DNA from 2 places in the Aurantimonas litoralis genome. Region 2 is predicted to be linked to the other one. Evidence: predicted binding sites of a transcription regulator. Region 2 holds the regulator's gene; the other holds the start of a gene.
What was found. Region 2 encodes LexA, which represses DNA repair genes until DNA is damaged. Its sites were predicted from a motif close to TGTTCNNNNTGTGTTCNG; they were not measured.
Positions count from the first base shown of each region.

Region 1: the regulator LexA is predicted to act here: its motif matches at 13,864-13,881, upstream of N7I30_RS12635 (ImuA family protein).

Region 1 is NZ_JAPFBM010000005.1:146,233-162,390, reverse strand. Features, by position in the region: gene N7I30_RS12710 (formaldehyde-activating enzyme) at 1-415, shown strand, start outside; gene N7I30_RS12705 (endonuclease III domain-containing protein) at 437-1,105, opposite strand; gene N7I30_RS12700 (methylated-DNA--[protein]-cysteine S-methyltransferase) at 1,233-2,153, opposite strand; gene N7I30_RS12695 (DUF2244 domain-containing protein) at 2,245-2,754, opposite strand; gene nth (endonuclease III) at 2,906-3,580, shown strand; gene N7I30_RS12685 (sulfate transporter family protein) at 3,537-4,316, opposite strand; gene N7I30_RS12680 (adenosine kinase) at 4,447-5,448, shown strand; gene N7I30_RS12675 (Gfo/Idh/MocA family protein) at 5,534-6,526, shown strand; gene mepA (penicillin-insensitive murein endopeptidase) at 6,673-7,671, shown strand; gene N7I30_RS12665 (glucokinase) at 7,813-8,838, shown strand; gene gshB (glutathione synthase) at 8,954-9,892, shown strand; gene N7I30_RS12655 (SH3 domain-containing protein) at 10,015-10,602, shown strand; gene N7I30_RS12650 (4'-phosphopantetheinyl transferase family protein) at 10,703-11,494, shown strand; gene N7I30_RS12645 (metallophosphoesterase family protein) at 11,491-12,303, shown strand; gene N7I30_RS12640 (YeeE/YedE family protein) at 12,474-13,694, shown strand; gene N7I30_RS12635 (ImuA family protein) at 13,937-14,911, shown strand; gene N7I30_RS12630 (Y-family DNA polymerase) at 14,877-16,158, shown strand, end outside.
Region 2 is NZ_JAPFBM010000007.1:48,833-64,990, forward strand. Features, by position in the region: gene gltA (citrate synthase) at 1-1,213, opposite strand, end outside; gene gltX (glutamate--tRNA ligase) at 1,358-2,779, opposite strand; gene N7I30_RS14830 (ComEC/Rec2 family competence protein) at 2,893-5,268, shown strand; gene lexA (transcriptional repressor LexA) at 5,363-6,082, opposite strand; gene N7I30_RS14840 (molybdopterin molybdotransferase MoeA) at 6,126-7,367, opposite strand; gene moaC (cyclic pyranopterin monophosphate synthase MoaC) at 7,364-7,864, opposite strand; gene trpC (indole-3-glycerol phosphate synthase TrpC) at 7,861-8,676, opposite strand; gene trpD (anthranilate phosphoribosyltransferase) at 8,673-9,704, opposite strand; gene N7I30_RS14860 (peptidyl-prolyl cis-trans isomerase) at 9,701-11,590, opposite strand; gene tpiA (triose-phosphate isomerase) at 11,773-12,528, shown strand; partial or broken gene secG (preprotein translocase subunit SecG) at 12,645-13,139, shown strand; gene pyrG (CTP synthase) at 13,427-15,055, shown strand; gene N7I30_RS14880 (VOC family protein) at 15,214-16,080, shown strand; gene kdsA (3-deoxy-8-phosphooctulonate synthase) at 16,077-16,158, shown strand, end outside.

The sequences.
Region 1 (16,158 bases), on a different contig from region 2:
CGACCAGGTGAAGGGCCACAGCCGCGTCTTTGCCCTGCTCAACACCGACATCATGGTCCGTCCGGTCACGCTCTGCGTGTCGAAGGTCACTGTCGACAATCCGAAATACACCAATATCCTGATGGGCACGGTGCAGTTCGCCATCGCCAATGGCGTGCTCGACGCCGTGCGCGAGGGCATCCTGCCGAAGGACCGGGTCAACGACCTCGGCATCATCTGCTCGGTCTGGCTCGCCCCGACCATCGTCGACGTGCCGGATCTCGACCACAAGGTGCTGTTCGACATCCATCGCAAGGGCATGACCCAGGCGATCCGCAAGGCGATGGCGAACGAGCCTTCGATCGACTGGCTCCTGGAGAACCAGGACAAGATCGTCCACAAATACTACCAGATGGGCCTCGACGGTAAGATCTGAGGCCATCCCGGCGACCGCCGCTCAGGAGGCGGCGGCGTCCCGGTTGGCGGCGAACCAGAGGCAGAGATCGGTGAGCATGCAGGCCTCGCAGCGGGGTCTGCGCGCCACGCAGACCGCCTTGCCGAACTGGATCAGCCAGAAATGCCCGTCGCCCTGCGCCCAGTCCGGGGCGCGGGCGGCGAGCTGGTCGGCGGTGGCGTCGGCCCCACGCGCCGCCGTCAGGCCGATGCGGTTGGCGACCCGGTGGACATGGGTGTCGACGGCGATGACGTCCTGTCCGAAGGTGAAGCTGAGGACGATATCGGCGCATTTGCGCCCGACGCCCGGCAGCGCCATCAGCCCGGCCCGATCCTGCGGGACGAGCCCCCCATGGCTCTCCAGCAGCGCGTGGCAGAGCCGCGTCAGATTGCGCGCCTTCATGTTGTAGAGGCCGCAAGGTTTGATCGCCCGGGCAAGCGCCTCCTCACCGAGCATCAGCATCGCCTGCGGGGTCGTGGCCAGCGCAAACAGCGCCTCGGCCGCCGCGGCCGTGTTGCGGTCGAGGCTCTGGGCCGAGAGGACGCAGGAGACCAGCGAGCGGAACGGGTCGGGCTGATCCTTCGGCCCCTTGGCCATCGCCGTGCGCCCCGGCATCTCGGCGGCAAGGCGGCGAAACACCGTCTCCACCGCTGCCTCCGGCAGAACCGCCATGTCGCTCATCCGTCCGGCCACCGGCCTCGTCCTCCCCCCTGATCGGGGAGTTCAGATAGGGCCGCGTGCGAGCCTGCGGATGCGACCGCTTGCCCCGGCACGTGTCTTAGTTAGGACAAGCCGCATGTCATCCGCCGTCGCGGGCCAGAAGTCCGCTTTCCCAGCCCAGCATCGCCCGCTTGCGGGTGATGCCCCAGTGATAGCCAGTGAGCGCGCCGGACTTCCCGACCACCCGGTGGCACGGCACCACGAAGGAGACCGGGTTGCGCCCGACCGCCGCCCCCACGGCGCGGGCCGCCTTCGGCGCGCCGATGCGCCCGGCGACGCTGGCATAGGTGGTCGCCTGCCCTACCGGGATCGTCAGCAGCGTTTCCCAGACCCGGATCTCGAAATCCGTCCCGATCAGCACCACCCGCAACGGCCGCTCGCTCTGCCAGTGGCCGGGCTCGAAGATGCGCCGGGCGAGCGGGGCGGTCCGGTCGGGCGCCGGCCGGAAGCTCGCCTTCGGCCAGCGCCGGCGCATGTCGTCCAGCGCCGCCGCCTCGCCGCCATCGCCGGGTTCGGCAAAGCCGATGCCGGCCAGGCCCCGTTCGGTGGCCACGACCAGCGCCAGGCCGAAGGGCGTCGCGTGAAAGCCGTAGTCGAAGGCGATGCCCGCGCCCTTGGCCTTGTAGGCGCCCGGCGACTGGGCCTCGTGCTTGACGAAGAGGTCGTGCAGCCGCGACGGGCCGGAGAGGCCAACCTCGAAGGCGGCATCCAGCAGCGACGCCCCGCCGTCGAGCAGGCGGCGGGCGTGGTCCATGGTGACGGCCTGCAGGAACGCCTTCGGCGTCAGCCCGGCCCAGCGGCGGAACACGGCGGTCAACGCTTCTTCCGAACGACCGAGCGCGGCTGCGATCTCGCCGAGGCTCGGCTGCTCGCTGTAATGGGTCGAGATGAACTCGATGGCGCGGCGGACCGTCTCGTAATCGCCAAGGCTCTCCTGGCCGGCGGATGGCGTGATCACGGCGGGGTCGGTTCGGACCGTGTCGGGTGCGATCGACAACATGGCAATTCTCCCTTGCTGGCCGATCATCGCCTCCGCGGGCGGCGTCCGCCACCCGTTTTCCGACAATCGGCCCGACGGAGGCGCCAGCCGGTCAGCGGCCCTTGGCGGTCAGCAGTGCGCGGTTGAATTCGCGGGCAAAGCTCTCGCGGTCGTCGGGATTGAGAAACCCGCCGATCTCGGTCGAGGCGGCCTTGGAATCGACGCTCATCCGTGTGATGCCGATCTCGTCGTGCCGGTCCACCTTGAACCGCGCCCAGAACGGATTGTGATGGGTCTCGCGGACCTCGCCGCGCGGCGAGATCTTGCGGATCGCCAGGTCGGTCCGAGAAACGGTGACGAGTTCGCGCGCCCTGGCCGAGCGGTAGCTGGCGCGAAACGCCCACCAGATCAGCAGCACGTCGACGCCGAAAAAGCCGAAGACCGGCCAGGCGCCCTTGGCGACGAAGGCGATGCCGGTGACGAGGCTGACCCCGCCGACAAAGACCATGAGGATGTTGAAGCCGCGCCGGCCGAGCGAGCGGTAGGGCGTCAGCAAGGCCTCGAAGATCGGCCGTTCCGACGCGGCGTCGGCCTGACCTGTGCCATCGCGATTGTCAGTCACGGCGTCGTCTCGCTATAGGGCAACGATGAGCGACAAGATTGGACCATCCGGCCAAGGGGTCAAGCGCGGCAAAAGCGACGCATCGCCTCGCGCGGCCAGTGCCAAGCGTCCGGCCAGGGCGGCGTCACGGCGCCCGGCCCGGCCGCGCCGCGTGAAGATCCCCTATTCGGACGAGGAGATCACCGAGATCTTCCGGCGCTTCTCGGTGCAGCGGCCGGAGCCCGTGTCAGAGCTCGCCTACACCAATCCGTTCACGCTACTGGTCGCCGTCGTCCTGTCGGCGCAGGCGACCGATGCCGGCGTCAACAAGGCGACGCGCGAACTGTTTCGCGTCGCCGACAATGCTGCCGCCATGGCGGCGCTGGGCGAGGATGCGATCCGCGAGCATATCCGCACCATCGGGCTCTATCGCAACAAGGCCAAGAACGTCGCCGCCCTCGCCGGGACGCTGGTGGCGCAGCATGGCGGCCAAGTGCCCGGCGAGCGCGCCGCGCTGGAGGCCCTCCCCGGCGTCGGTCGCAAGACCGCCAGCGTCGTTCTCAACGTCGCCTTCGGCGAGGAGACGCTGGCCGTCGACACCCACATCTTCCGGATCGGCAACCGGCTGAAGCTGGCGCCCGGCGCAACGCCCGAGGCGGTGGAGCAGGGACTGTTGCGGATCATTCCGCAGCCCTATCGCCGCCATGCCCATCACTGGCTGATCCTGCACGGCCGCTATGTCTGCAAGGCGCGCAAGCCGGACTGCGAGGCCTGCGTCGTCGCCGATCTCTGCAAGGCCGAGATCAAGACGAACGACGTTCCGGCGCCGCTGCATCCGATCCCCTGACGCGGCGCGCGGTCCGGTCCGCCTGGACCGGCAGGCCGCCGGTCTTCGCCGCGATGCGCTGGTGCAGATGCACCATCAGCGCCGCGGCAAAGAGCGGCGTCAGCAGATTGACGATCGGGATCGCCAGGAAGCCGGCGATCAAGAGGCCCGCCACGAACACCGTGCCGCCATGGCGCGAACGGATCGCCTTGGCCTCGTCCTCCGACCGGTAGCGCATGGCCGCGAACTCGAAATATTCGCGGCCGAGCAGATAGCCGTTGACCAGGAAGAAGGCGGCGATGTTGACGCCCGGCACCAGCAGCAGCACCAGCGCCAGCAGATTGCCGAGGATGACGACGCCAAAGAACTTTACCGACAGGACGAGCCCCGGCAGGAAAGCCATCGCCGTGCCGGTCGGGGCATCCGGGTAGCTCTCGCGCTCGACCACCACCGCCACGTCGTCGAGGAAGAGGCTGGCGATGACCGCGCTGATCGGACCGATCAGGAAGGCCAGGAGCACCGCCAGAAGCAGGCCGGCGGCCCAGCCGGCCAGCGTGCCGGCCTGATCGAGCCAGCTCAGATCGTCCGGGAAGAGGTTGGACAGGAACGGCACGGCGAATATCTCGGCGATGGCGCCGATGCCGAACCAGAGCGCCACGAGCACGACGGCCGTCAGCCCGAGGGTCTTCCAGAGGGCGGCCCGGAAGGGCGGCGAGAAGATGTCGGCGAGCGCAAGCCGGGCGGCGGTGAAGATCATCGGGCGTCCTTTCCGTCCAGCCGAGATAGGCACGCCGACGCGCCCCCGCAACGCGGGCCGCGCTTGCCCCGCTGGCCATTTCGGCCGCCGCGGGTTAACCAGACGGCACGCTTCAACGACAGGATGGACCATGGCAGAATACGACGTTCTGACGATCGGCAATGCGATCGTCGACATCATCGCGCGGGCCGACGACGCCTTTCTGGAACGCGAAGGCGTGCAGAAGGCCGGCATGACGCTGATCGACGCCGAACGCGCCGAGCATCTCTACGACGCCATGGGTCCGGGCACCGAGACCTCGGGCGGCAGCGCCGGCAACACCATCGCGGGGCTGGTCAGCCTCGGCGGCACCGGCGCCTATATCGGCAAGGTCGCCAACGACCAGCTCGGCCGGATCTTCACCCACGACATCCGCGCGCTCGGCGTCAAGTTCGACACCACGCCGCTGGACACCACGCCGCCGACGGCGCGCTGCATGGTGCTGGTCACGCCGGATGGCGAGCGCTCGATGAGCACCTTCCTCGGCGCCTGCACAGAGCTCGGCCCGCAGGACATCGACGCCGGGCTCGTGGCTTCTGCCAAGGTCACCTATTTCGAAGGCTATCTGTGGGATCCGCCCCGCGCCAAGGAGGCCATCGTCGCCGCCGCGAAGATCGCCCATGAGAACGGCCGCGAGGTCGCCATGACCCTGTCGGATTCCTTCTGCGTGCATCGCTACCGCGCCGAATTCCTCGACCTGATCCGCTCGGGCACGGTCGACATCGTCTTCGCCAACGAGGCCGAGGCCAAGGCGCTCTACGAGACCGAGGACATGGACGCGGCGATCGACGCGCTGGCCAAGGACGTCAAGCGCTTCGCCGCGGTCACCCGCAGCGAGAAGGGCTGCGTCGTGGCCGAGGGCGAGCAGCGGATCACGGTGCCGGCGACGGCGGTCGACAAGGTGGTCGACGCGACCGGTGCGGGCGACCTCTTCGCCGCGGGTTTCCTGCGCGGCTATACGATGGGCCTCGACCACGAGAAATCGGCCCGGCTCGGCGTCGCGTCGGCCGGCCACATCATCGGCCAGATCGGCCCGCGGCCGCAGCTGCCGCTGACCGAGCTGGACGCCGTGAAGGCCGTCCTGAACGGCTGACGAGACCTGCGACCGGCCGCCCGGCGAGGGGCGGCCGGTCGCGGCAAGGACGATGACGACCAACGACCACAAGGGGGGAACCGGCATGCTCAGATGGGGAATTCTGTCCACCGCCAAGATCGGGCGGGAACATGTGATGCCCGCGATCGCCAAGGCGACCAATGGCAGGCTGGCGGCGATTGCCAGCCGTGACGTGGAGCGGGCGCGCGAAGTCGCCGAGATGTTCAGCATCCCGCGCGCCTATGGCAGCTACAACGAGCTCCTGACCTCCGACGAGGTCGACGTGATCTACGTCCCGCTGCCGACGTCCCAGCACGCCGAATGGACGCTGAAGGCGATCGAGGCCGGCAAGCACGTCCTGTGCGAAAAGCCGATGGGCATGACCGCCGCGGAGATCGCGACGATCGCGGATGCTGCGAAGACCGCGGGCGTCACGGTGTCCGAGGCCTTCATGGTCACCTACCACCCGCAATGGGCCAAGGTGCAGCAGCTGATCGCCGACGGTGCCATCGGCCGGCTGATGCATATCGAGGCGGCCTTCAGCTACTACAATGTCGACGCCGCCAACATGCGCAACCGGCCCGAGCTGGGCGGCGGCGCGCTGCGCGACATCGGCGTCTATCCCATGGTCACCAGCCGCTTCGCGACCGGCATGGAGCCGGTACGGGTGCGCTCGAAGGTGGTCACGGATGCCGAGTTCGGCACCGATTCCTTCGTCACCGGCACGGTGGATTTCGGCGACTTCGAGATGAGCCTGTATCTGGGCACCCGCATGGCCAACCGGCAGGGCATCGTCTTCCACGGCCAGGACGGCTTCATCGAGATCGCCGCGCCGTTCAACGCCAGCCTCTATGACGGCGACAAGGTGCTCCTGCACGATCGCACGCACCGCCACACCGAGACCTTCCGCTTCCCCGGCATCGACCAGTACCGGCTGCAGGTGGAAAGCTTCGCCGACGCGATCGCCGGCAAGGGCACCGAACTGTTCTCGCTGGAATCCAGCCGCCGCAACCAGGCGGCGATCGACGCCCTGTTCGAGGCCGGCCGGACCGGCGACTGGGTCGAGGTTTCCGGCTGACGGCCACGAAAACGGCATAAGCCTGCGGCAGTCTTCGCATGATGATCCGGGCCGGCGTCTCGCCGCGCCCGGACGCCTTCCCGCAAGCCTCGGCCCAACTGCGCCCGATAGGCTCGCGGACGCGACGACGGGGGACGACGAGGCTGATGACGGCAACGGGCAAGACGCGAACACGCACGGCGGCGGGCGCGCTTCTGGTCGCGGCGATGATGGCCTGCACGGCCGTCGCGGCCGAGCCGACCGCCAAGCAGATCTTCGGCAGCCAGCATGCGGCGGCGGCCCTGCCCTCGGCCAGCCACGGCTTCTACTCCAAGGGTTGCCTTGCCGGCGCGGCGCAGCTGCCCGCCGACGGTCCGACATGGCAGGCGATGCGCCTGTCGCGCGATCGCCGCTATGGCCATCCCAACACCATCGACTTCCTCGAGCGCCTCTCCCGTGAGGCGGCGGCGCGCGGCGTCTGGCCCGGCCTTCTCGTCGGTGACATTTCGCAGGCCCGTGGCGGCCCGATGCCGTCCGGCCATGCCTCGCACCAGATCGGGCTGGACGCCGACATCTGGCTGCAGCCGATGCCGGCCGGCCGGCTGACGCCGCAAGCCCGCGAGGATTTTCCGTTCCGCTCGGTGCTGAAGCCCGGCACCTTCCAGGTCGACGACCGGGTCTGGACCTCGAACTATCGCGACCTCATCCGGATGGCGGCCGAGGACCCCAAGGTGCAGCGCATTTTCGTCCATCCGGGCATCAAGAAGAAGCTGTGCGAGACCACGGGGCGCGAACGCGCCTGGCTGAACAAGGTCCGCCCCTATTACGGCCATCACGAACATTTTCACGTGCGGCTGTTCTGCCAGCCCGGCTCGCCCGGCTGCACGGCGCAGCGCTCGACCGGCAGCGGCGACGGCTGCGGCGATCTCGACTGGTGGTTCGACGTGGCGTTGCAGCCGCCCAAGCCCGGCGGCAAGCCGGCCAAGCCCAAGCCGCCGATGATGCTGGCCGACATGCCCGACGCCTGCCGCCAGGTCGCCAACGCGCCGGCCCGCTTCGACGGCGGCGGCGGCGTGGTAGCCGCCAGCATGGCCGCCCCGGCCGGGGCGCTGGGCTATGCGCCCGAAGTGCGGGTTCCGATCCCGACCAACCGCCCGATCCGCTGACCCGCATCGGTCCGTCCTGCGGGCCGCTGCCGGCCCCGCGGGAGGGGCCGGAGCCGGCGCGCGCGGCGGATTGGCGTTTTGCCTTCGTCACGGCAATGGCCTATGTGGCAGTCATACGAATCGATTGAAGCGGGCATTCCCATGGCAGGCAAGCGCGACGAAAACGACGCGTTGAAGTTTCCGGTCCTCATCGGCGATATCGGCGGCACCAATGCGCGCTTTTCCCTGCTGGTCGACGCCTTCGCCGATCCCAAGCCGTTCCCGGTGATCCAGACCGCGGATTTCGAGACGATCGACGATGCGATCCAGGCGACGGTTCTGGACAAGACCTCCATCCAGCCGAAATCGGCGGTCCTGGCGGTCGCCGGCCCGGTGGACGGCGACGAGATCGACCTGACCAACTGCCCCTGGGTGGTACGGCCGCGCAAGATGCTGGCCGAGTTGGGGATCGAGGAGGTCATCGTCCTCAACGATTTCGAGGCGCAGGCGCTGGCGATCTCCGCGCTGGGCGACGCCTCGCGCTCGCAGATCGGCGGCGGCACCGTCCATGAAGGCGCCAGCCGCGCCGTGCTTGGCCCCGGCACCGGTCTCGGCGTCGCCGGGCTGGTGCGGGCTCGCAGCATGTGGATCCCGGTCGCCGGCGAAGGCGGCCATATCGATCTTGGCCCGCGCACGCCCCGCGACTACGCGATCTGGCCGCATCTGAAGACCATCGAGGGACGGGTGTCGGGCGAACAGGTCCTGTGCGGCCGCGGCCTCGTCAATCTCTACGAGGCGATCTGCGCCGCCGACGGCGTCGACCCGGTCCACAGCTCGCCCGCCGAGATCACCGAGGCGGCGGTCAACCGCAAGGACGCGCCGTCGAGCGAAGCCGTCGACCTCTTCGCCACCTATCTTGGCCGCGTGGCCGGCGACATCGCGCTTCTCTTCATGGCCCGCGGCGGCGTCTACATCGCCGGTGGTATCTTCCAGCGCATCATCCCGATCCTGAAGGCCGACCAGGTCCGCGCCGCCTTCGAGGACAAGGCGCCGCACAGCGCCCTGATGCGCGAGATCCCGCTCTTCGTGGTGACCGAGCCGCTGGCCGCGCTGGCCGGCCTCGCCGCCTTTGCCCGCACGCCGCGCTTCTTCGGGCTGGAGACCACCGGACGCCGCTGGGTCGCATGACCGAGGCCCCGCTTGGGGCCTTGCCGGCGACGATCCGTCCATTGCCATTGCGCATGCCGCCGCTCGGCGCTACGTCGCAGCGCGGTCGTACCCGTTCCCAGGCGAAGGAAACCCCATGGCGCTCAAAGTCGCGGTCCAGATGGACCATGTCTCCTCGATCTCGATCAAGGGCGATTCCACCTTCGCCCTCTGCCTGGAAGCGCAGAACCGCGGCCACAGCCTGTTCCACTACACGCCCGACCGGCTGTCGCTGCGCGACGGTCGCGCCACGGCCCGCGGCGAGGTGCTGGAACTGCGCGAGGAAGAGGGCAACCATTTCAGCCTCGGGCCCCAGGAAAAGGTCGATCTGGCCGAGATGGACGTCGTCCTCCTGCGCCAGGACCCGCCCTTCGACATGGCCTACATCACCTCGACCCACATTCTCGACCGCATCCACCCCAAGACGCTGGTCGTCAACGACCCGACCTCGGTGCGCAACGCGCCGGAGAAGATCTTCGTCACCGAATTCGCCGACCTGATGCCGGAGACGCTGATCACCAAGGACCCGGAAGAGGTCATGGCCTTCCGCGCCGAATTCGGCGACATCGTCATGAAGCCTCTCTACGGCAATGGCGGCGCGGGCGTCTTCCACATCACCCCGGACGACCGCAACCTGACCTCCTTCCTGGAGACCTTCGGCCTTCTGTTCCGCGAGCCGTTCATCGTGCAGCGCTATCTGAAGGACGTGCGCAAGGGCGACAAGCGGATCATACTGGTCGACGGCGAGTTCGCCGGTGCGATCAACCGCGTGCCGGCCGAGACCGACACCCGCTCCAACATGCATGTCGGCGGCCAGGCGACCCCGACCGAGCTGACGCCGCGCGAACGCGAGATCTGCGAGCGCATCGGACCGGCGCTGCGCGAGCGCGGCCTGATCTTCGTCGGCATCGACGTGATCGGCGATCTCCTCACCGAGATCAACGTCACCTCCCCGACCGGCATCCGCGAGGTGAAGCGCTTCGGCGGCGCCGATATCGCCGCGGTCCTGTGGGACGCGATCGAGGCGAAGCGCTGACCTCCCTGCCGTTGCGGAAGATGAACGCCGGATAACAGGTGCGTTCGGGAACCGTTCGGACTGACTGTGGCTTACTGCAGCAAGAGAACCGGAGAGGTTCCGGCTCAGTCCGAGGGAACGCCATGAACAAGATGCTCTTTGCAGCGCTCGCGGTCGCGAGCGCCATCACGCTGCCGGCGAGCGCACAGGCGCAGTCGCGTGCGATCGCCACCACCGACGTCAACCTGCGCGCCGGACCGTCGACCTCCTATCCCGCCGTCAACGTCGTCGGCGCCGGCGACCGGGTCCGCGTCTTCGGCTGCCTCGACACCCGCGCCTGGTGCGATGTCGGCTATGACGGCCAGCGCGGCTGGATGTCGTCCAACTATCTCGCCGACGCCCGCGAGCGCCGCTACACCGGTCCGCGCTATGTCGACCGGATGGACGCGCCGGTCATCTCCTTCTCCATCGGCCGCTACTGGGACGACCATTATCGCGGCCGCAATTTCTATCGCGACCGGGACCGTTACGACGACCGCCGGGGTCGCGACCGCCGCGACTTCGATCGCCGCGACGACCGGCGTGATGCCCGTCGCGATGCCCGCCGGGACTTCCGCGAAGACCGGCGTGACGACCGGCGCGAATTCCGCGAGGATCGGCGGGACGATCGTCGCAACTATCGCGAGGAGCGCCGCGACGAACGGCCGGTGCCCCTCTACCGGGTGGACTGAGGCCTCCCCACATTGAACGATGATCGAGGCGCGGGCGCCCCCCGCGCCTCGATGCTTTTGCGGCCATCGAACCCCGGCCGCCGTGCCGCCGAGGACCGCCTTGCCACCGATCGATCCCGCCACCAGCGCCCCTGCCCTGCCGGAGAACGGCGTCGCCATCTGGCTGACCTTCCTGGCCGATATCGGCGACAGCGAGCGCGCGACCTATCGCAAGCTCCTCGACCCGCATGAGGTCGAGCGCCACGACCGCTACAAGGTGGCGGGCGCCCGCGACGAGTTCCTGGTCGGACGGGCGCTGGTCCGCACCACCCTGTCGCGCTATCGCGACGTCGCGCCCGCCGACTGGCGCTTCGAGACCAACCGCCATGGCCGGCCCTCGATCATCGGCGAGGCGGCGGGCGGCCTCGTGTTCAACCTCTCCCATACCCGCGGCCTTGTCGCGCTGGCCGTCTCCAGGGGCTGCGAGATCGGCGTCGACGTGGAAGCGGCCGGCCGGGAAAGCGCGACCTTCGATCTGGCCGGGCGTTATTTCTCGCCGTCCGAAGCCGCATGGGTGCGCGCGGCGACCGGCCCGGCGCTGGCCGAGCGGTTCTTCGCGGTCTGGACCCTGAAGGAAGCCTATATCAAGGCCCGCGGCATGGGGCTGGCCCTGCCGCTGGACGGCTTCTCCTTCGCCCTCGACGACGCCACCGACCGGCCGACCATCGCCTTCCATGCAGGCTGCCCCGACGATCCGGCCCGCTGGGCCTTCCTGCGCCGGCGCGTCTCGCAGGATCACCGCCTGGCCTTCGCGGCCTCGCCGCCGGAGCGGATCGACACCGTGCGGGTCCTGCGCACCGTTCCGCTGTCGGGCTCCGTCAGCGACATCGGCGCCACGGACGGCGCATCGTGAAGCTCTTCGCCGTCGCCGACCTGCATCTGGGCCACCCGGCCAATCGCGAGGCGATCCACGAGATCGCCGCGCATCCGGACGACTGGCTGATCCTCGCCGGCGATGTGGGTGAGACCGAGCGCCATCTGGATCTGGCCCTCGACGTCCTGCAGCCGAAATACCGGCAGGTCGTCTGGGTGCCGGGCAATCACGAACTCTGGGCCGTGGCCTCCGAGGGCGTGCCGCTGCGCGGCGAAGCGCGCTATCACCATTTCGTCGAGCGCTGCCGGGCCCGCGGCGTGCTGACGCCCGAGGACGCCTATCCGGTCGTCGCCATCGACGGACAGGACGTGCGCATCGTGCCGATGTTCCTGCTCTACGACTATTCCTTCCGGCCCTCCGATGTCGCCCATGAGGACGCCGTCGCCTGGGCCCGCGAAGGCGGGCCGGTCTGCTCCGACGAGCAGTTCCTGCCGGCCGATCCCCATGCCAGCCGCAGCGCCTGGTGCGCGGCGCGCGTGTCGGCGACCGCGGCCCGCCTCGACGGGCTCGACGACGGCGTGCCCAACATCCTCGTCAACCACTGGCCGCTGCTCCGCGATCTGGCCCGCCTGCCGCGTATTCCGCGCTTCTCGATCTGGTGCGGCACCACCCGCACCGAGGACTGGCATACCCGCTACAATGCCCGCGCCGTGATCTCCGGCCATCTGCACATGCCCTCGTCCAGGACCATCGACGGCGTCGCCTTCGAGGAGGTCTCCTTCGGCTATCCCAAGCAATGGCGCGGTCGCCGCGAACCGGCCGACGCGCTGCGCCGCATCCGCATGTAGCCGGCTCACGAAAGCCTCACTGCATCCGAGGTGACGCGATTGGCGCGGATCGGCCCTTGCGGGGAACAATCTTCGCCTCCCGCTGCCGGGCGGAGCATGCTGTGCGTCGTCGGCCCCGCAGTCCGCGCCTATCTGTCGTCGCAACAGCTTGCATTTCCACGGAGACATCCATGTCGCAGATCACCATGGCGGGCCGCGCCCCCGGCAGCGGCGCCGTGAGCCCGGCCGCCTGGGTCGCGCTCGGCCTCGCCCTCATCGGCGCGCTGGGTCTGGCCTTCGGCCAGAGCCCGCGCATTGCCGCGCTCTTCGTCGTCGGCGGCGCCTTCGGCCTCGTCCTCTACCATGCCGCCTTCGGCTTCACCTCGGCCTGGCGCAACTTCATCCGCGACGGTCGCGGCCGGGGCCTGCGCGCCCAGATGGTGATGCTCGCCATCGCCGTCGCGCTGTTCTTCCCGGCGCTGGCTGCCGGCAGCCTGTTCGGCCAGGAGGTCTCGGGCTTCGTCTCGCCGGTCGGCACCTCGGTGCTGGTCGGGGCGTTCATCTTCGGCATTGGCATGCAGCTGGGCGGCGGCTGCGCCTCCGGCACGCTCTACACCGCCGGCGGCGGCAATGCCCGCATGCTGATCACCCTGGCCTTCTTCATCATCGGCTCGCTGCTGGCGACGATCCATTTCGACTGGTGGATGGCGCTGCCGGCCTTCGAACCGGTCTCGGTCGTTGACAGTGTCGGCGCACCGCTGGGCATCCTCCTGTCCTTCGCCGTCTTCGCGGCCATCGCGGCGGTGACGATCCTCGTTGAAAAGCGCCGCCATGGCGGGCTGGAGCAGGCCGACGCACCGAAGCGCCACGGTCTAGCGCGCTTTGCCCGCGGACCGTGGCCGCTGGTCGCCGGCGCCATCGCGCTGGCGCTGCTCAACTTCGTCACGCTGACGCTGGCCGGGCGCCCCTGGGGCATCACCTCGGCCTTCGCCCTGTGGGGCGCCAAGCTGTCGGAACTCGGCGGCGTCGATCCCTCCGCCTGGTCCTACTGGCAGCAGCCGGGCAATGCGACGGCGCTATCCTCCAGCATCTTCGCCGATATCACCTCGGTGATGAATTTCGGCATCATCCTCGGTGCGCTTCTCGCCGCGGCCCTCGCCGGCCGGCTGGCGCCGAACTTCGCCATTCCGCTGCGCTCCATCCTAGCCGCGGCGATCGGCGGACTGATGCTCGGCTACGGCGCGCGAATCGCCTTCGGCTGCAATATCGGCGCCTATTTCGGCGGCATCGCCTCGGGCAGCCTGCATGGCTGGCTGTGGCTGGTCGCGGCCTATGCCGGCTCGGTTCTCGGCGTGCGCCTGCGGCCGTTCTTCTTCGTCGGCGAACGGCCGCACGTCACCAAGGACGCCTGACCGCACCCATCATCCACAGACCTTTCGAAAGGCCGTCGCGACACCCTCGCGGCGGCCTTTTTGCGTGGTTGTCGCAAGACAGGCGATTAGGAATCCTGCCCTTTCCGGAAACGGCGCTCGGGCCCTGAGCAGACTCGGCTTGACTCTCCAGGGCCGCTCTGGAATCCATAGGAACATATCAGGAACAAACCTCTTGGTGAGGCGGAGCGATCGCGAATCCCTTGTGATCGAAGGAGAATCCTATGGCCTCGACCGATCCCGTCGCGCTGACCGCTTCCCGGCGCGCGGCCCCGCCCGCGCCCGTTCGACTGTATGGCACGGACCGGGACTTTGCTAGGAATCGTGCCCTGTCGGAGTTGCGCGAGCGCATCGCGCAGATCGAGGGCGAGCCGGTCTGCCGGCTGGAAAACACCGCCGCGGACACCCGCCTCCAGGGCGACGCCGCAGCCGTGCGACGCGCGATGCCGAAGCTCCTGTCGCTCGGCGACGCGGCGGCCGATGCGGCGCTCGGCGGCGGCTTTCCGGCGGCGGGACTGGCCGAGATCCATCTCGACGAGACCCGCGACGGCGGCTCGCTCGCCGGCTTCGCGCTGGCGCTGGCGATCCGCTTCGGCGCCCACCCCGGCCGGCCGCTCCTGTGGATCGGCGACATGATGGCGTTTTCCGAGGCCGGGCTTCCCTATCTGCCGGGGCTGGCGAGCTTCGGCCTCGACCCCGCCGCGCTCTGTCTCGTCAAGACCCGCAAGCTCGACGAGGCGGCCTGGGCCGGCGAGGAGGCCGCCACCTCGCGGGCGCTGGCCATGGCGATCCTGGAAGTGCGCGGCAATCCCGCCCGGCTCGGCCTCGACGGCACCCGGCGGCTGCATCTGCGCGCCCGCGAGGCCGGCCTGCCGCTGCTGCTGCTGCGCCAGAGCGCCCGTCCCGAGGCCACCGCCGCGCCGCTGCGGCTGCGGATCCGGCCGGGGCCGGCGAGCCGCGTCGCCGACCTGGCCGACCGCGACAAGCTCATCGGCCACCCGGTCTTCGACGTCACGGTGGAGAAATCCCGCGACGGTCGCCCGCAGCATGTAGTCCTGGAGTGGAATTCCCATGAGCGACGTTTCGGCCCCCCGGCCCGTTCCGAACCGCTATCTCGCCCTGTCGTTTCCACGGCTGTCGACGGACCGGATCCGGCGCGAGCGGATGGGACGGTCGTGGCGCTCCGACGCGCCTCGTAAGGGAGCGGCCGGCGGCGGCGGCGACGAAAACGGCCGCCCGGCGCCGCTGGCGCTCTATGAGACCGTCGGCAACGCCAACCGCATCGTGGCGACCTGCGAGGCGGCCGAGGCCATGGGTCTGGCGGCGGGCAGCGGCCTGGCCGAGGCAAAGGCGCGGTTTCCCGACATGGAGGTCATGCTTGCCGACCCGGCCGCCGACCGGCGGCTGCTGGAGGCGGTCGCCGACTGGTGCGACCGCTACACGCCGCTCGTCGCCCTCGACGCGCCGCATGGTCTCGTCCTCGACATTTCCGGCTGCGCCCATCTCTTCGGCGGCGAGAAGGCGTTGATGGACGACCTGCTGGTGCGGCTGTTCCATCAGGGCCTCGCCGCCCTCGCGGCGATCGCCAGCCATGCCGGCACGGCCCTGGCGCTGGTCGGCGGCGGCAAGGGGCGCGGCGGCGCCATCGTCGCCGAGAACGACGAGCTGGCCGCGGTGTCGCCGCTGCCCGTCGCCGCGCTGCGGCTGGAGCCGCCGGTCGCGGCGATGTTTCGCCGTCTCGGCCTGAAGACCATCGACGCGCTGCTGGCGCTGCCCCGCGCCGGGCTGGCGCGGCGCTTCGGCGAGGATCTCCTCGCCCGCCTCGACACCGCGCTCGGCCGCGCCTCCCGGCCGATCAGCCCGCGCCGGCCGGTGCCGGACCTGACTGCCGAGCGTCGATTGTTCGAGCCGATCAGCCTGACCGACGACGTCGAGCGCATCCTCCTGCTGCTCGCCGCGCGGCTGAAGGGCGACCTGGAGCGGCGCGGCGTCGGGGCGCGGCAGCTCGAACTGTCGCTGTTTCGCGTCGACGGCGCGGTCAACCGGCTGGTGGTCGGCGCCTCGCGGCCGGTGCGCGAGCCCGCCGCCATCCAGCGCCTGTTCCGCGAGCGCATGAAGGGGCTCGGCGAGGAGTTCGACGCCGGCTTCGGCTACGATCTCGTCAAGCTCGCCATCTACGCCACCGAGCCGATGCCGGACCTGCAGACCGACCTGTCCGGCGAGACCGTCGGCAGCGACGCCTTCGGCAGCCTCGTCGACAGGCTCGGGGCGCGGCTCGGTGAGGCCAGCGTCCTGCGGCTCGACGCCGTCGCCAGCCACTGGCCCGAGCGGGCCGAGCGCTGGCGGCCGATGGCGGCGGGCGCGGCCGCGCTGGCAAGGCCGGCACCGGTCGCCGCGCCGCAGACGGCGCCGCGGCCGCTGCGGCTGCTCGCCATGCCGGAAGCGA
Region 2 (16,158 bases):
GCGGGTCCTCGATCATCTCCTTCCACTGGGCGATCCAGCCGACCGTGCGCGCCACGGCGAAGAGCACCGTGAACATGGTGGTCGGGAAGCCGAGCGCCTTCAGGGTGATGCCCGAGTAGAAGTCGACATTCGGGTAGAGCTTCTTCTCGATGAAGTACTCGTCGGTCAGGGCGATGCGCTCGAGCTCCATCGCAACTTCGAGCAGCGGATCGTCCTTGATGCCGAGCTCGTCGAGGACCTCGTGGCAGGTCTGCTGCATGATCTTGGCGCGCGGATCGTAGTTCTTGTAGACCCGGTGGCCGAAGCCCATCAGGCGGAACGGATCGTTCTTGTCCTTGGCCCGCGCGATGAACTCGGGGATGCGGTCCTTGGTGCCGATCTCCATCAGCATGTTGAGCGCGGCCTCGTTGGCACCGCCATGGGCAGGACCCCAGAGGCAGGCGATGCCGGCGGCGACGCAGGCAAACGGGTTGGCGCCCGAAGAACCGGCCAGCCGGACCGTCGAGGTCGAGGCGTTCTGCTCGTGATCGGCATGGAGGATGAAGATCCGGTCCATGGCCCGCGCCAGCACCGGGTTGATCCGGTAGGGCTCGCACGGCACCGCGAAGCACATGTGCAGGAAGTTCTCGGCATAGGCGAGATCGTTGCGCGGATACACGAAGGGCTGGCCGATATGGTACTTGTAGGCCATCGCCGCGATGGTCGGCATCTTGGCGACCATGCGCAGGCTCGCCACCATCCGCTGGTGCGGATCGGCGATATCGGTCGAGTCGTGGTAGAATGCCGACAGGGCGCCGACCGAGCCGACCATGACAGCCATCGGATGCGCGTCGCGGCGGAAGCCCGTGTAGAACCGGCTCATCTGCTCGTGAACCATGGTGTGCCGGGTCACGCGGTAGACGAAGTCGTCCTTCTCGCGGGTCGTCGGCAGTTCGCCGTAGAGCAGCAGGTAGCAGGTCTCGAGGAAGTCACCGCGCTCGGCGAGCTGGTCGATCGGGTAGCCGCGATGCAGCAGCACGCCCTCGTCGCCGTCGATGTAGGTGATCTTGGATTCGCAGGACGCCGTCGAGGAGAAGCCCGGGTCGTAGGTGAAGAGACCGGTCTGCTTGTACAGCGCGGTGACGTCGACGACGTCCGGTCCGATGCTGCCGCTGCGAACGGCCAGATCCGCATCTTTCTGACCCAATGTGAGCTTCGCCGACTGTTCCGTCATGCGTTTTCCCTTCGATGATAGCCGCTCAGGTATCGACCTCTCGCAGCGCACACAGATTGTTCAGATGCCTGACTACTCCAAACCCAGGAGTGCGACAAGTTTCCGATCACGCAATGTGTTGCGCCGCAATAGTCCTGTCCTTGGTCAGGCCGACTGGTCGCCCAGCCGCGCCAGCGATTCGTCCCGGCCCAGCACGGCCAGTACATCGAACACGCCCGGGGAGGTGGTGCGGCCGGTCAGGGCCGCGCGCAGGGGCTGTGCCGCCTTGCCCAGCTTCAGGCCGTTCTCCTCGGCATAGGCGCGTACTATGGCCTCCAGCTCCGCCGCAGACCAGTCCGGGGCCGCCTCGAAGCGCTTGGCGAGCGCGCCGACGATCTCGCGGCCGCCATCGTCGAGAATCGCCGCCGCCTTGTCCTCGAACGACAACGGCCGGTCGGCGAACAGATAGGCGGTGCTCTCGGTGAGCTCGACGAGGGTCTTGGCGCGTTCCTTCAGCCCGGGCATGGCCGCGGTCAGCTTGGATCGGATCTCCTCGTCTGAGCGGGTCTTCAGGATGCCGCCATTGGGCAGCACGTCCCGCTCGGCCATCAGCATGTCGACCAGGGTCGCGTCGTCGCTACGCCGGATCCAGTGGCCGTTGAGCGCTTCCAGCTTGGCGAAGTCGAAGCGTGCGGCGCCCTTGTTGATCTCGCCCAGATCGAACCATTCGATCATCTCCTCGGTGGAGATGATCTCGGAATCGCCATGGCTCCAGCCGAGCCGCACAAGGTAGTTGCGCAGCGCCACCGGCAGATAGCCCATGGCCTGGTAGGCCTCGATGCCCAGCGCGCCGTGGCGCTTCGACAGCTTGGCGCCGTCGGCGCCATGGATCAGCGGGATGTGGGCCATCACCGGCACGTCCCAGCCCATCGCCTTGTAGATCAGCGTCTGGCGACCGGCATTGGTCAAATGGTCGTCACCGCGGATGATGTGGGTGACGCCCATGTCGTGATCGTCAACGACCACGGCCAGCATGTAGGTCGGGCTGCCGTCTGAGCGCAGCAGCACCAGATCGTCGAGATCCTTGTTGGGAAAGCGGACGTCACCCTGAACCTTGTCGCGGACGATCGTCTCGCCCTCCAGTGGCGCCCGCAGGCGGATCACCGGCTTGACGCCCTCGGGGGCCTCGGACGGGTCGCGGTCGCGCCAGCGGCCGTCATAGCGCGGCGGACGCTTCTCGGCGCGTGCGGTCTCGCGCATCTCTTCCAGTTCGGCCTGGCTCGCGTAGCAGCGATAGGCCTCGCCCTTGGCAAGCATCTCCTCGACCACCTCGCGATGGCGGTCCGCCCGCTCGTACTGCGACACCGGCGGCTCGTCGGCGGTCAGGCCCATCCAGTCGAGGCCGTCGATAATCGCCTGGACCGCCGGCTCGGTCGAGCGGGCGCGGTCGGTGTCCTCGATCCGCAGCAGCATCTTGCCGCCCGTTGCCCTGGCGTAGAGCCAGTTGAACAGCGCCGTGCGCGCGCCACCGATATGCAGGAAGCCCGTCGGCGAGGGGGCAAAGCGGGTCACGACGGCGTCCGTCATGGTCTCTCCGATATTGATACGCTGAGTGTTGGGAGCGATCGGCGTGGATCGCTTTCGCTTGGCGGCTGTGTACCATAGGCGAGGGGAGAGACAAGCCGACGGGACCGGACGGCATGGACAGCGCCAGCGATCGCGACGAACGCGCAGGCGCGGCCTTCGGGCGGCGCGACGCCGTTCGGGCGGCGTTCCGGCGCTGGCGGGCGACGATCGCGCTGCCGCCGCGGGCCCGCTGGCGCCATCTCGGCCGGGACTGGCTTGCCGACCAGTTTGCCGCCGAGACCCGCGCCCGCACCGGTTTCCTTCTGGTCCCGCTCGGCCTGATGATCGGCGTGGCGCTCGTCCACGGTGCCGGCTGGGCCCCGAATATCTGGCTGACCGTCCTTGCCGCCATCGCGAGTCTTGCTCTTGCGCTGCGCCGTGCGGGGCGCCCCGTTCTGCACCCGATGCTGATCCTGGCGGGGTTCACCCTCGTCGGTACCTCCCTTGCGATCGGCGAGATCCAGCGCACCGAAACGACGATCCTCTCGGGCCAGGCGACGGTGCGCATTGCCGGTCCGGTCGTCTCGCGGGAGCGCACGGAGGACGGACGCTATCGCTATGTGGTCGCCGTCACGGAAACCGAGCGGCCGGTCCTGTCGCGACCGCCGGAGCGCGTGCGTATCGTCGTCGGCAGTCGACACGAGCCGATTGCGCCCGGCGGCCTCTATCGCGGTCTCGTCCGGCTCGGGCCGCCGTCCGGTCCGGCATTTCCCGGCAGCTACGACTTTGCCATGGCGCCGTTCTTTGCCGGGATCGGAGCCTATGGTTATTCGCTCGGCGCGCCGGAGGCCGAGCCGACCCCGCCCGCGGCGAGCGACGACGGAGACGGCCTTCTTGCCGAGCTGCGGCGAGTGCAGACTCGGACGCGCCTTGCCCTGACCGAGCGGATCAGCATGGTGATCGGTGGCCGCGAGGGCGCCATCGCCGCGGCCCTCATCACCGGCGAACGTGCCGGTATCCCCGACGATGCCCGCGAATGGCTGCGCGGCACGGGGCTTGCCCATGTCCTGTCGATCTCGGGCCTGCACATGGCGATTGTCGCCGGCTTCGCCATGCTGGCCGTGCGGTCGTCGCTATCCCTCGTGCCGGCCATCTCGCTGCGCCTGCCGGCGAAGAAGATCGCCGCCATCGTCGCGCTCGTGGTCGCGGCGATCTACCTGGCGATCTCGGGCGCCAATGTCGCGACCCAGCGCTCCTTCGTGATGCTGGCGATCATGCTCGGCGCGGTGCTGATCGACCGCCCCGCCTTGACGCTTCGCAACGTCGCGATCGCCGCCATCGTCGTCATCCTCGTCGCGCCGCATGCCGTGATGACCGCCAGCTTCCAGATGAGCTTCGCGGCGACCGTGGCACTGATCGGCGGCTATGCTTCCCTCTCGCAATGGCGCGCGGGGCGCGAACGCGGCCGCGAGACGCATAGGGGCGTCGGCGGCAAGATCCTCGTCGCGCTCTCCGCGATCATGGTCACGTCGCTTCTCGCGGGATCGGCGACCGCGCCTTATGCCGCCTATCATTTCCACCGGATGGCGGCCTTCGGCTTCGTCGCCAATCTCCTGACCATGCCGCTGTTCACGCTGTGGATCATGCCGCTGGCGCTGGTGGGAACGCTGCTGATTCCGTTCGGGCTCGATTCCTGGCCATTCCAGGCGATGGGAGCCGGCCTCTGGCTCGTCCTCGAGATCGCGCGCAATGTCTATGCCTGGCTGCCCGACCAGGCGATCGGACGCGTGACCGCCTTGGGGCTTCTGCTGCTGACGGCGGCAATCCTCACCGCATCCTGTCTCGCAAGCCGGTTGCGCTGGCTTGGCCTCCCGCTGGCACTGGCCGGATTCATTGCTGCGCCCGACAGGACAGCCCCGCCCGAGCTCCTGATCTTTGAGGACGGCAAGGAGGTCGCGACCCTCGCGGCGGACGGCCAGCTTGCCTTCCTGCGCGCAAGGCCCAGCGGCTTCATCGCGGAACAATGGGAGCGGGCCTTCGAGGCACGGGCGCCGCGGGGCGAGGACACCGAGCGAATCCGTGCGACGCTTCCCGCGGAGTGCGCGGCCAAATATTGCCGCTTCACCACGCGCGGCGGCCTGCGTGTGGTCTGGACGGAGGATTATGCCCGCACGGGCAATGCCTGCGACGAGGCGGATGTCGCCATCGTCTCGCGGGCGATCCGGCTTGCCGAATGCCGGTCCGGCGCCGTCCTGGTGACGCTGCGCACGCTGCGACGCACGGGCTCGCTGGCGATCGGCCGGGAGGCGGCGACGGGCCGGCCCCGCATCGTGCAGGCGATCAGCGATCCGCCCGAACGCTGGAACGTCCACCGGCTTGCGCCCTGGCCGGAATATTGGCGCAAGCCCGCCGCGCCGGACTCGCCGGTGACTGTCACGCAGCCGGCGTCGGCGACCGTCAGCAATAGAGGCCCGGCCGGTTCAGGCCGAACCGCGACGGCTGCGCCCTGAACGAGGACGGGCCGGTTTCGGGCCTCAACTCTTCGGGCGCGAGTCGCGAGGGCTTATCATCCGTTCTGCGCCGACCGTGTCCCGTTCGAAGCGGTCAGTAGCGGCGGATCAGGCCGATCAGCTTGCCCTGGACCTTGACCCGGTCCGAGCCAAAGATCCGGGTTTCATAGGCCGGATTTGCCGCCTCCAGCGCAATCGTGTCGCCGCGACGGCGGAAACGCTTGAGCGTCGCTTCCTCGTCGTCGACGAGGGCGACGACGATCTCGCCCGGAGTCGCCGTGTCGCCCCGGCGGATGACCACCGTGTCGCCGTCGAGAATGCCGGCCTCGATCATCGAATCGCCCTTCACTTCGAGGGCGTAATGTTCGCCGCTGCCCAGCATGTCCGGCGGAACGACGATGGAATGGGTGTTGTGCTGGATGGCCGAGATCGGCACGCCGGCGGCGATGCGTCCCATGACCGGGATGGCCGTCGAGGCAGACGCCTTGGCCGGCGCCGGCTGCACCGCGGGTGCGGGCCGGGCCGTGTCGCGGCTGCCTTCGATGACGCTCGGCTTGAATCCGGTGCGCCCGACGGGGGCCGGGCGGTTGCCCTGAATCGACTCGGGCAGTTTCAGGATTTCCAGCGCACGGGCCCGGTTGGGCAGGCGGCGGATGAAGCCCCGTTCCTCGAGCGCGGTGATCAGGCGGTGAATGCCGGACTTGGACCGCAGGTCCAGCGCGTCCTTCATTTCATCGAAGGACGGGGGCACACCAGTCTCGCGCACCCGATCGTTCACGAAGACCAGAAGATCGTGCTGCTTGCGCGTCAGCATCCGGGCGACTCCTCAAAACAAAACCTGAACAAAGCTATCTGTTCTAGTTGTGTTCCGCAAGTGGCTCCAGCGCCGTCAGGGGGACGTAATCGCAGGGATCGCCTGCTTCGGCCGGTGCGGCGCGGACCGGCCGGACGAGCAGCGCATCGGCCGCGGCATAGATCGACAGCAGCGAGGAATCCTGCCGCGACAACGGCACGATGCGGGGCGGGCCGGCGCCGTCCGGTTCGATCCGGGCGCGCACGAAATCCGTGCGGTCGCCATTGTCCGGCATCGGCGCGGCGAGAACGCCCCGGCGGTAGAGCGGACGCGCGGGCCGGCCCGCGAGGCGCCGGACCAGCGGCGCCAGGAACAGGGTCGCGGCGACCATGGAGGACGCGGGGTTGCCGGGCAGGCCGACGACCCGCATGTCGCCCAGCCTGCCGGCCATCAGCGGCTTGCCGGGGCGCATCGCCACCTTCCAGAAGTCGAGGGAGACGCCATGGGCGGCGAACACCTTGCCGACGAGATCGTGGTCGCCGACCGATGCGCCGCCGATGGTGACGAAGATGTCGGCGCCGTCCGCGATCGCCTGCGTCAGCTGGGCATCGATGGCCGCTTCCCGGTCGGGCGCGATGCCGCAATTCAGTGGCAGGCCGCCGGCCTCGCGCACCAGTGCGGCGACGCCGAAGGTGTTGGAGGCGACGATCTGCGACGGGCCGATGGTCTCGCCGGGCAGGACGAGTTCGTCGCCGGTCGCCAGGATCGCAACACGGGGACGGCTGCGTACCGGGATCGCCGGATGGCCGCCGCTGGCGGCCAGCGCGATGGCGCCCGGGGTCAGCACCGTGCCGGCGGTCAGAAGCGGCGTGCCGGCTGCGAAGTCGATTCCCGCTGGGCGGATGTGCTGGCCGACGACGACCGGCGCCGTCGCCGTGACGGTGCCGTCCCGCCGGTCGGCGTTCTCCTGGATCAGGATGGCGTCTGCGCCGGCCGGGACCGGCGCTCCGGTGGAGATGCGGATGGTCTCGCCTGGCTGCAGCGTGCCGTCATAGGCATGGCCGGCGGCCGATTCGCCGACGAGCCGCAGGGAGGGGAAGGGCGCTTTGTCGCCAAGGTCGGCGGCGCGGACCGCGTAGCCGTCCATGGCGGAGGCGTCGAAGGCCGGCTGGGTGCGCAGCGAGGCAAGGTCCGCCGCCAGAATGCGGCCCGACGCGTCGCGCAGAGGGAGCGTCTCGGTGCGGACGAGGGGGCGGGCGTCCTCAACGAGGAGACGGTAGGCCTCCTCGACGGGTATGAGACTCACGACGCGGCGTCCGCCGACCAGTCGCCGGAGCGGCCGCCGGATTTTGCCAGGAGGCGGATGCCGCTGATGGTCATGGAGCGGTCGACCGCCTTGGCCATGTCGTAGATGGTGAGGCAGGCGACCGAGACGGCCGTCAGCGCCTCCATCTCGACGCCGGTCTTGCCGCCGACGCGCGCCGTCGCGGTGACCCGCAGGCCGGGCAGCGCAGGCTCGGCGGTGATCTCCACGCCGATCTTCTCCAGCATCAGCGGATGGCAGAGCGGGATCAGCTCGTGGGTCTTCTTGGCGCCCATGATGCCGGCAATGCGGGCAATGCCGATGACGTCGCCCTTCTTGGCCTCGCCGGCCAGGATCAGATCGAGCGTCGCCGGCTCCATCATCACGAAGCCTTCGGCCTCGGCGACGCGGCGCGTCCGCTCCTTGTCGCCGACATCGACCATGGACGCGGCGCCGGTGGCGTCGAGATGGGTCAGCGTGGCGTCGCGCGGATCGCTCATGCGGGCACCGTGACGGCGGGATCGCCGCCGATCAGCGCACGGGTCGCGGCCTCGACGTCGTCCTGACGCATCAGGCTCTCGCCGACGAGAAAGGTGCGGATGCCGTGCCCGGCAAGGCGCAGGCAATCGGCATGGGTGAAGATGCCGCTCTCGCCGACCAGGACGCGATCGTCGGGCACGAGGGCGGCGAGCCGCTCGGCGGTGTCCAGCGAGGTCTCGAAGGTCCGCAGATTGCGGTTGTTGATGCCCAGCAGCGGCGAGGCGAGGGCGAGCGCCCGCTCGGTCTCGGCCTCGTCATGCACCTCGACCAGCACGTCCAGGCCATAGGCGACGGCCGCGGCTTCGAGGTCGCGGGCGAGGGCATTGTCGACTGCGGCCATGATGATCAGGATCGCATCCGCGCCCCAGGCCCGGGCCTCGGCCACCTGATAAGTGTCGTAGAGAAAATCCTTGCGCAGCGCAGGCAGGCTCGTCGCCGCGCGCGCCGCCGTCAGAAAGGACGGATCGCCCTGGAAGGACGGGGTGTCGGTGAGGACGCTGAGACAGGCGGCGCCACCGCGCTCATAAGCGGCTGCGAGGGCGGGCGGGTCAAAATCCTCGCGGATCAGGCCCTTGGACGGGCTCGCCTTCTTCACTTCGGCGATAAGCGCAAACTCGCCGGCGCGGTGCCGCGCGCCGAGCGCCGCCGCAAAGCCGCGCGGCGGCTCGACGGCAGTGAATTGGCCTTCGAGATCGGCCTGCGAGATCCGCTGCTTGGCGGCGGCGATCTCCTCGCGCTTGTAGGCCTCGATCCGCTGCAGGATGTCGCTCATTTGGTTTCCCCCGCAATCGCCTGGGTGACCGCGGCCAGCCGCTCCAGCGCGGCGCGGGCGCGGCCGCTGTCGATAGCGTCGGCCGCCTTGGCGATGCCCTCGCGCAGATCGGCCGAATGGCCAGACATGACCAGGGCGCCGGCCGCGTTCAGGAGGACGATCTCGCGATAGGCATTGTCGGCCCCGTCGAGAACGGCGCGCAAGGCGGTTGCGTTGGTCGCGGCGTCGCCGCCCTTGATGTCGGCCAGCGGCCAGCGGCGCAGGCCGACATCCTCCGGCTCGATGGCGAACTGGCGGATTTCGCCATTCTCCAGCGCCGCGACTTCGGTCGTGCCGCAGACCGTCATCTCGTCGAGACCGTCGCCATGGACGAGCCATGCGGATTCGGTGCCGAGCGCGCGCAGCGTCTCGGCCATCGGCACCAGCCATTCACGCGAGAACGAGCCCAGAAGCAGCTTGCCGACGCCGGCGGGGTTGGACATCGGTCCGAGCAGGTTGAAGATCGTGCGGGTGCCGAGCTCGACGCGGCTCGGGCCGACGAACCGCATGGCGGCGTGGTGGGTCGGCGCGAACATGAAGCAGATGCCGGCGTCCGCGAGAGCCCGCGCAATGGCATCTGGCTTCAGGTCGACATTGACGCCGAGCGCCATCAGGACGTCGGCCGCGCCGGATTTCGACGACAGGGCGCGGTTGCCGTGCTTGGCGACGACAAGGCCGCAGCCGGCCAGAACGAAGGCGGAGCAGGTGGAGACGTTCAGCGTGCCGGCGTGATCGCCGCCGGTGCCGACGATGTCGACGGCTCCCGCCGGCGCCTCGACCCGCAGCATGTTGGCGCGCATGACGTCCACCGCGCCGGCCATCTCGTCGACGGTCTCGCCGCGCACGCGCAGCGCCATCAGGAAGCCGCCGATCTGCGACGGCGTCGCTTCGCCGGACATCATGACCGAAAAGGCCTCGCCGGCCTCGGCGCGGTCCAGCGTCTCGCCCGCCGCGACCTTGGCGATGTAGGGTTTCAGGCTCTGGCTCAACGGATCAGGGCCTTTGCCCGCTCGATGCCCGCCGGGTGAACGGCGATGGCGGTGTCGTTCTGGAGCAGCGACACGTAGGTCTTCAGAATGTCGTTCTCCAGCATGCCGGTCATCTGTCCGCGCTCGTTGGCGGCGACGTTGGCCGCAGGGTCTGCCGGCGGCGCAACCTCGACGACGCGCAGGACGATCTGCGAGCCGGCCTCGCGACCAGCGGCCGTGGCGACCGTGCCGGTTCCGCCGGAGAACGCCGCATTGACGCCCGCCTGGCCGAGTTCCGACACGCCGGACTGGCGCGAGATCGCCGCTGCCGTTCGGGCTTCGGCGTCGACCGCGGCCGCGGCATCCGCCATGCTCTGGCCGGCCTGCAGCTCAGTCTTCATCTGCTCGGCACGCTCGGCGAGCTGCCGGTCCGTCTCGGCGGCCTTCCAGTCGGCCACAACCCGGTCGCGCACCTCGTCGAGGGTGCGGTCGCGGGCCGGGTCGATGCTGATCACGTCATAGAAGACGTAGCCATTGGACTGGAAGTTGATCGGGACATTGTCGAGGCCGGGCTCGGTCTCGAAGACGCCGGGCAGGAATTCCTGCGCCGATGGCTGTTCGGCGACGGGCTGGCCGTCCGGGCCGTTGCCCTCGCGGTCGACGGCCGGGATCGTCTGCACCGTCAGGCCGGCACTCTGTGCCGCTTCGGCGAAGGTCGCGCCGCCGGCGCGGGCATCCTCGAAGGCGTTGTAGGCGCTGTTGGCCGTATCGCTGGCCGCCACGAGTGCCAGTGCCGAGCGAATCTCGTCGGAGACCTCTTCCAGCGTCCGCACGGTTTCCGGCTGGATTTCGGTAATCTGCAGGAGCACCGGGCCGAAGGCGCCGCTGACCACGTCCGATACTTCGCCCTCGGCGAGCGAGAAGGCCGCCTCGGCGACGGTCGCATCGGGGATCTGCGACCGGGTGACGAGGCCGAGATCGATATCGGCCGGGCTGCGACCGGCATCCCGCGCGACGTCGGCAAAGCTGGTGCCCGCCTCGAGCTTGGCCTTGGCCGCTTGCGCAGCCGCTTCGTCGGGGAAGGCGATCTGCTGCACCCGGCGCTGCTCGGCCGTGGTGTAGCGCTCCTTGTACTGCTCGTAATCCGCTGCGACCGCCTCGTCGGTGATCGTCGTCGGGTCGGCCATCGCCTCGGGCGTCAGCACCGCGTAGGCCACCGAGCGATATTCTGGCGCGGCGTAGGTCTCGCTGTTTTCCTGGAAATAGGTCGCCAGAACCTCGTCCGACGGGTCGGCGACGGGAGGAATGGTGGCGGGGGTCAGCGTCACATATTCGATCGTGCGCCGCTCGCCATTGTAGAGGCCGAGCGCCGTGGAGAAGGCGTCGGGAATGGCGATGCCTTCCGAGACCGCGTCGACGATCTGGCTGCGCACCGCCTGGTTCTCCTGGCCGCGAATGTAGTCGGCCTCGCTGATCCGGGCGTTGTAGAGCGCATTCTGGAACTGGGCGCGGGAGAAATTGCCGGAGGCATCCTGGAAGGTCGGGTCCTCGGCGATCACCTGGGCGAGGCGGTCCTGCGACAGGCCGAGATCGATGCGGCGGCCCTGCTCGTCGAGGACGGCGCCGGCGACGAGCTGGCTGATGACGGACTGGCCGATGCCGAACATCTCGGCTTCCTCGGCGGTGGGCCGCCGACCGATCTGCTGGGCGAGACGGGATTGAGCCCGGTTGTAGGCCAGCGCATAGTCCTGCAGCGACACTTCGGTCTCGCCGGCGGTCAGCACGGCATTTGCCACCCCGCCGCGAAAGACGTCGCCGATGCCCCAGACGGCAAAGCTGAGCACGAGAAGGCCGAGCAGGATCTTGGCCGTCCAGCCGGAAATGCTGCCGCGGAGCGTGTTGAGCATGATGGTCTCCCGTTCGCCCGACAAGGATCGTCGCGCGCGAGGCGATCCTGGGCATTCTGTTCCATGCCTTTTAGGAAACCGGGCCCATCGGACGCAAGCGACCCGCACGATTGATTTACGCCCTTCGATGCGTAAGGTCCGCGCGGGGCCGTGGGCACCTGACAAAGAGCTGAGGAAACACGATGGCACCGACGCCGCTGATTGCCGGAAACTGGAAGATGAACGGGCTCCTGAAGCAGCTGGGTGAGCTGCAGACGCTGGCCGAAGCCGCTGGCGCCGGCCTCAACCAGGGCCGCGACATCCTGATCTGCCCGCCGGCCACCATGCTGTCGGCGAGCTTCGGCATTCTCGGCAACCATGTCGCCGTGGGCGGCCAGGACTGCCATCCGGCCGAAAGCGGCGCCCATACAGGCGACATTTCCGCTGCGATGCTGAAGGATGTCGGCGCGCGCTACGTGATCGTCGGCCATTCCGAGCGCCGCGCCGATCATGGCGAGAGCGACGAACTGGTCCGCGCCAAGGCCGAGGCGGCGATGGCCGCGGGCCTGATTGCGGTGATCTGCATCGGCGAGACCGAGGCGGAACGCGATGCCGACGCGACGACGGACGTCCTGGCGCGGCAACTGGCCGGTTCGCTGCCGGACGACATGGACGGCGACCGGGTCGTCGTCGCCTATGAGCCGGTCTGGGCGATCGGCACCGGCAAGACGCCGACGGCGGACGATGTGCGGCACATCCACGACTTCATCCGGCGGACGCTGGTCGAGCGTTTTGGCGACACCGGAAACGGGGTCCGCATTCTCTATGGCGGGTCGGTGAAACCGGGCAATGCGGCCGAACTCCTGGCGATCGACAATGTCGATGGAGCCCTTGTCGGCGGGGCCAGCTTGAAGGCGTCGGACTTCATCGCGATATGTCAGGCGTCGCCGACAGCCTGACCGGAACGATACGGGCCGCGCGCCCAATCGCCCGCAAATGCCGAATACGGTTGGAAAGCGGGCGTCGCTTCTGTAGAAGGCGCGCAATTATCGAATAGACGCGTTGCGAAAGTTCCATGGAAACCATTCTCATCATCATCCACTTGATGATCGTCGTGACGCTCGTCGTCGTCGTTCTGTTGCAGCGTTCCGAAGGCGGTGCGCTCGGCATCGGTGGCGGTGGCGGCGGCATGATGTCGGCCCGCGGTGCCGCCAATGCGCTGACGCGCACGACCGGCATCCTGGCAGCGGCGTTCTTCGTGACCTCCCTGTCCCTCGGCATCCTGGCGCGCTACGGCGCCCAGCCGACCGACATCCTGGACCGCCTGCCGGTCAATCAGAGCGGCCAGAGCGCGCCGGCCGGCGACGGCAGCGATCAGGGCGGCAGCCTTCTGGATCAGCTGGGCGGTCTTCCCGAGCAGCCGCAGGCTCCCGCTGGCGGCGCCGCGACCGAGACGGCACCGGTCGCCGCCGACGCACCGAGCGCGGCTCCGTCGCTGCCCGACGAGGCGCCGGCAGCCCCGACCGGCGAGACCACCGCAGCTCCGGCGCAGCCGGCACCGGCGGCCGAGGCAGCTCCTGCACCGGCGACCGATGCAGCACCTGTCGAGGAAATTCCTGCCAATCCGGCCGAGGATGCACCGGGCGTCGAAGACGCGCCGACCGTGCCGCCCGTCGAGGAGCCGGCCGCAGGCACGACGCGTCCGTCCGACGAGCCGGCGACGCCGCAGAACGGCCAGTAGCGCTTCGTTCGCCCATTGAACGTCATCGGCGGGGCACCTTCGGGTGCCCCGCTGGTTTTTCGCATGTGTAAAAAGTGACTGGCGGAATCATCTCCGCCGCGATATCGGGAAGGCCCATGGCGCGATATATCTTCATCACCGGCGGCGTGGTCTCTTCTCTCGGCAAGGGCATTGCATCGGCCGCACTCGGTGCACTCCTGCAGGCACGCGGTTATCGCGTGCGGCTGCGGAAGCTCGACCCCTATCTCAACGTCGATCCGGGCACGATGAGCCCGACGCAGCACGGCGAGGTGTTCGTCACCGACGACGGCGCCGAGACCGATCTGGACCTCGGCCATTACGAGCGCTTCACCGGCCGCTCGGCCAACCGGATGGACAACATCACCACCGGGCGGATTTACCAGGAGATCATCGCCAAGGAGCGCCGCGGCGACTATCTCGGCGCAACGGTCCAAGTCATTCCGCACGTCACCGACGCCATCAAGGAATTCGTTCTCGACGGGAACGAGGATTTCGATTTCGTCCTCTGCGAGATCGGCGGCACGGTCGGCGACATCGAGGCGCTGCCGTTCTTCGAGGCGATCCGCCAGCTCGGCAACGACCTGCCGCGGGGCGGCGCGATCTACGTTCATCTGACGCTGATGCCGTACATTCCGACGGCCGGCGAGCTGAAGACCAAGCCCACCCAGCATTCGGTGCGCGAACTGCGCGCCATCGGCATCCAGCCGGACATCCTGCTGGTGCGCGCCGACCGGCAGGTGCCGGCGGAGGAGCGCCGCAAGATGAGCCTGTTCTGCAATGTACGGGAAACGGCGGTCATCCAGGCGTTGGACGTCGCGACGATCTACGATGTGCCGATCGCCTATCACCACGAAGGTCTCGACACCGAAGTGCTGGCCGCCTTCGGCATCGATCCGGCGCCCAAGCCGCAGCTGCAGCTCTGGCACCAGGTGACGGACGGAATCCGCCATCCCGAGGGCGAGGTGACCATCGCCATCGTCGGCAAATATACTGGCCTCAAGGACGCCTACAAATCGCTGATCGAGGCGCTGCAGCATGGCGGCATCGCCAACAAGGTGCGCGTCAAGCTCGACTGGATCGAATCGGAGGTCTTCGAGCAGGAGGACCCGACGCCGTATCTGGAGCGGGTGAACGGCATCCTGGTGCCCGGTGGCTTCGGCGAGCGCGGCTCGGAAGGCAAGATCCTCGCGGCCAAGTTCGCCCGTGAGCGCAACGTGCCGTATTTCGGCATCTGCTTCGGCATGCAGATGGCGGTGATCGAGGCGGCCCGTTCGCTGGCCGGCATCCAGAACGCCGGCTCGACCGAATTCGGCGATCCCGAGGAAGCCGTCGTCGGCCTGATGACCGAATGGCTGAAGGGCAACGAGCTGGAGCAGCGCGCCAAGAAGGGCGACCTCGGCGGCACCATGCGCCTCGGCGCCTATGCGGCGAGCCTCAAGGAAGGCTCGAAAATCGCCGAGATTTACGGCGATACGACCATCGAGGAACGGCATCGCCACCGCTACGAGGTCAACCGCGCCTATCGCGAGCCGCTGGAGGCCGTCGGCATGAGCTTCGCCGGCATGTCGCCGGACGGGCTGCTGCCGGAGACGGTCGAACTGGCCGACCATCCGTGGTTCATCGGCGTGCAGTACCATCCGGAGCTGAAGTCGCGCCCGTTCGAGCCGCATCCGCTGTTCGCCAGCTTCATCGCCGCCGCCGTCGAGCGTTCGCGGCTGGTCTAGGCCTCTGCAGCCGTGCCGACCCGGTGCGGCTGCGTCCCCGTGACGAGCAAGCCGTCCTTGGGCGAATGCCGGTCGCCGGCGATGTCCGGCATGCGGGCTCGGCCGGGCCGGGCGCCATGCATCTGGAATTGCCGGGGGAGATCGAATAGGCCGTGACCATGCGCGCGATCGATCATCTCGTCCTGTCCTTCGATGACCTCGCCACGGCCCGCGAACGGCTGGGCGCGCTCGGCTTCACCGTCGCACCGGATGCCGTCCATCCCTTCGGCACCGGCAATGCCTGCGTGTTCCTTGCAGACGGCGTCTATCTCGAACCGCTGGCGGTCGCGGACGCGGCAGCGCAGGCCGAAGCGCTCGCAGCCGGGAATGTCTTCGTCGCGCGGGACGCGGCGTTCCGGTCCGAACACAATCTGCCGGGCTTTTCGGGCCTGGCGTTCCGGTCTGCCGATGCGCTGGCCGACCGCGAAGCGCTGACGGCGCAGGATCTCGCCGAACCGGCGACCGTCGATTTCTCCCGTACGTTCCGACAGGGCGACGGCGCCGAGGCGACCTTGTCGTTTCGCCTGGCCTTCGCCCGCCTGCTGCCCGATTTCGTCGCGTCGCTGTTCTTCTGCGAGGCCCGCCACAGCGTCGTGCCGGATCGCTCGGCCTTGTCGCGCCATGCCAATGGGGCCAAGGGTCTCGAGCGCATCGTCCTCGTCGGGACGGTGGATGAGGAGACGCGACGGCTTCTGGAGACCATCGCCGGATCGGTGCTGACAAGCGACGGCAGCGGCGGCGCGACACTCGCCTTGGCAAATGTCGATCTTGAGTTCCTCACGCCGTCCCTTGCCCAGGCACGCTACGGCGTCGCGGCCGTTGACGATCGGCTGCGGCTCGCCGGGATGGTCCTGGCGGTCGCGAATATCGAGCAGGCCCGCGCCGCGCTTGCGCCGGATGTCGTGACGGAGCGGGACGGACGGATCGTCGCCACGCTCGGTCCCGCCAGCACACCCTTCATCGCCTTCGAGGAGAGACCATCATGACAGCGCCCAACGGCACCGTCGCGGCTCGCAACACCGTGTTCGACAATTCCCGGCCCTTCGCGCTGATCGCCGGCCCAT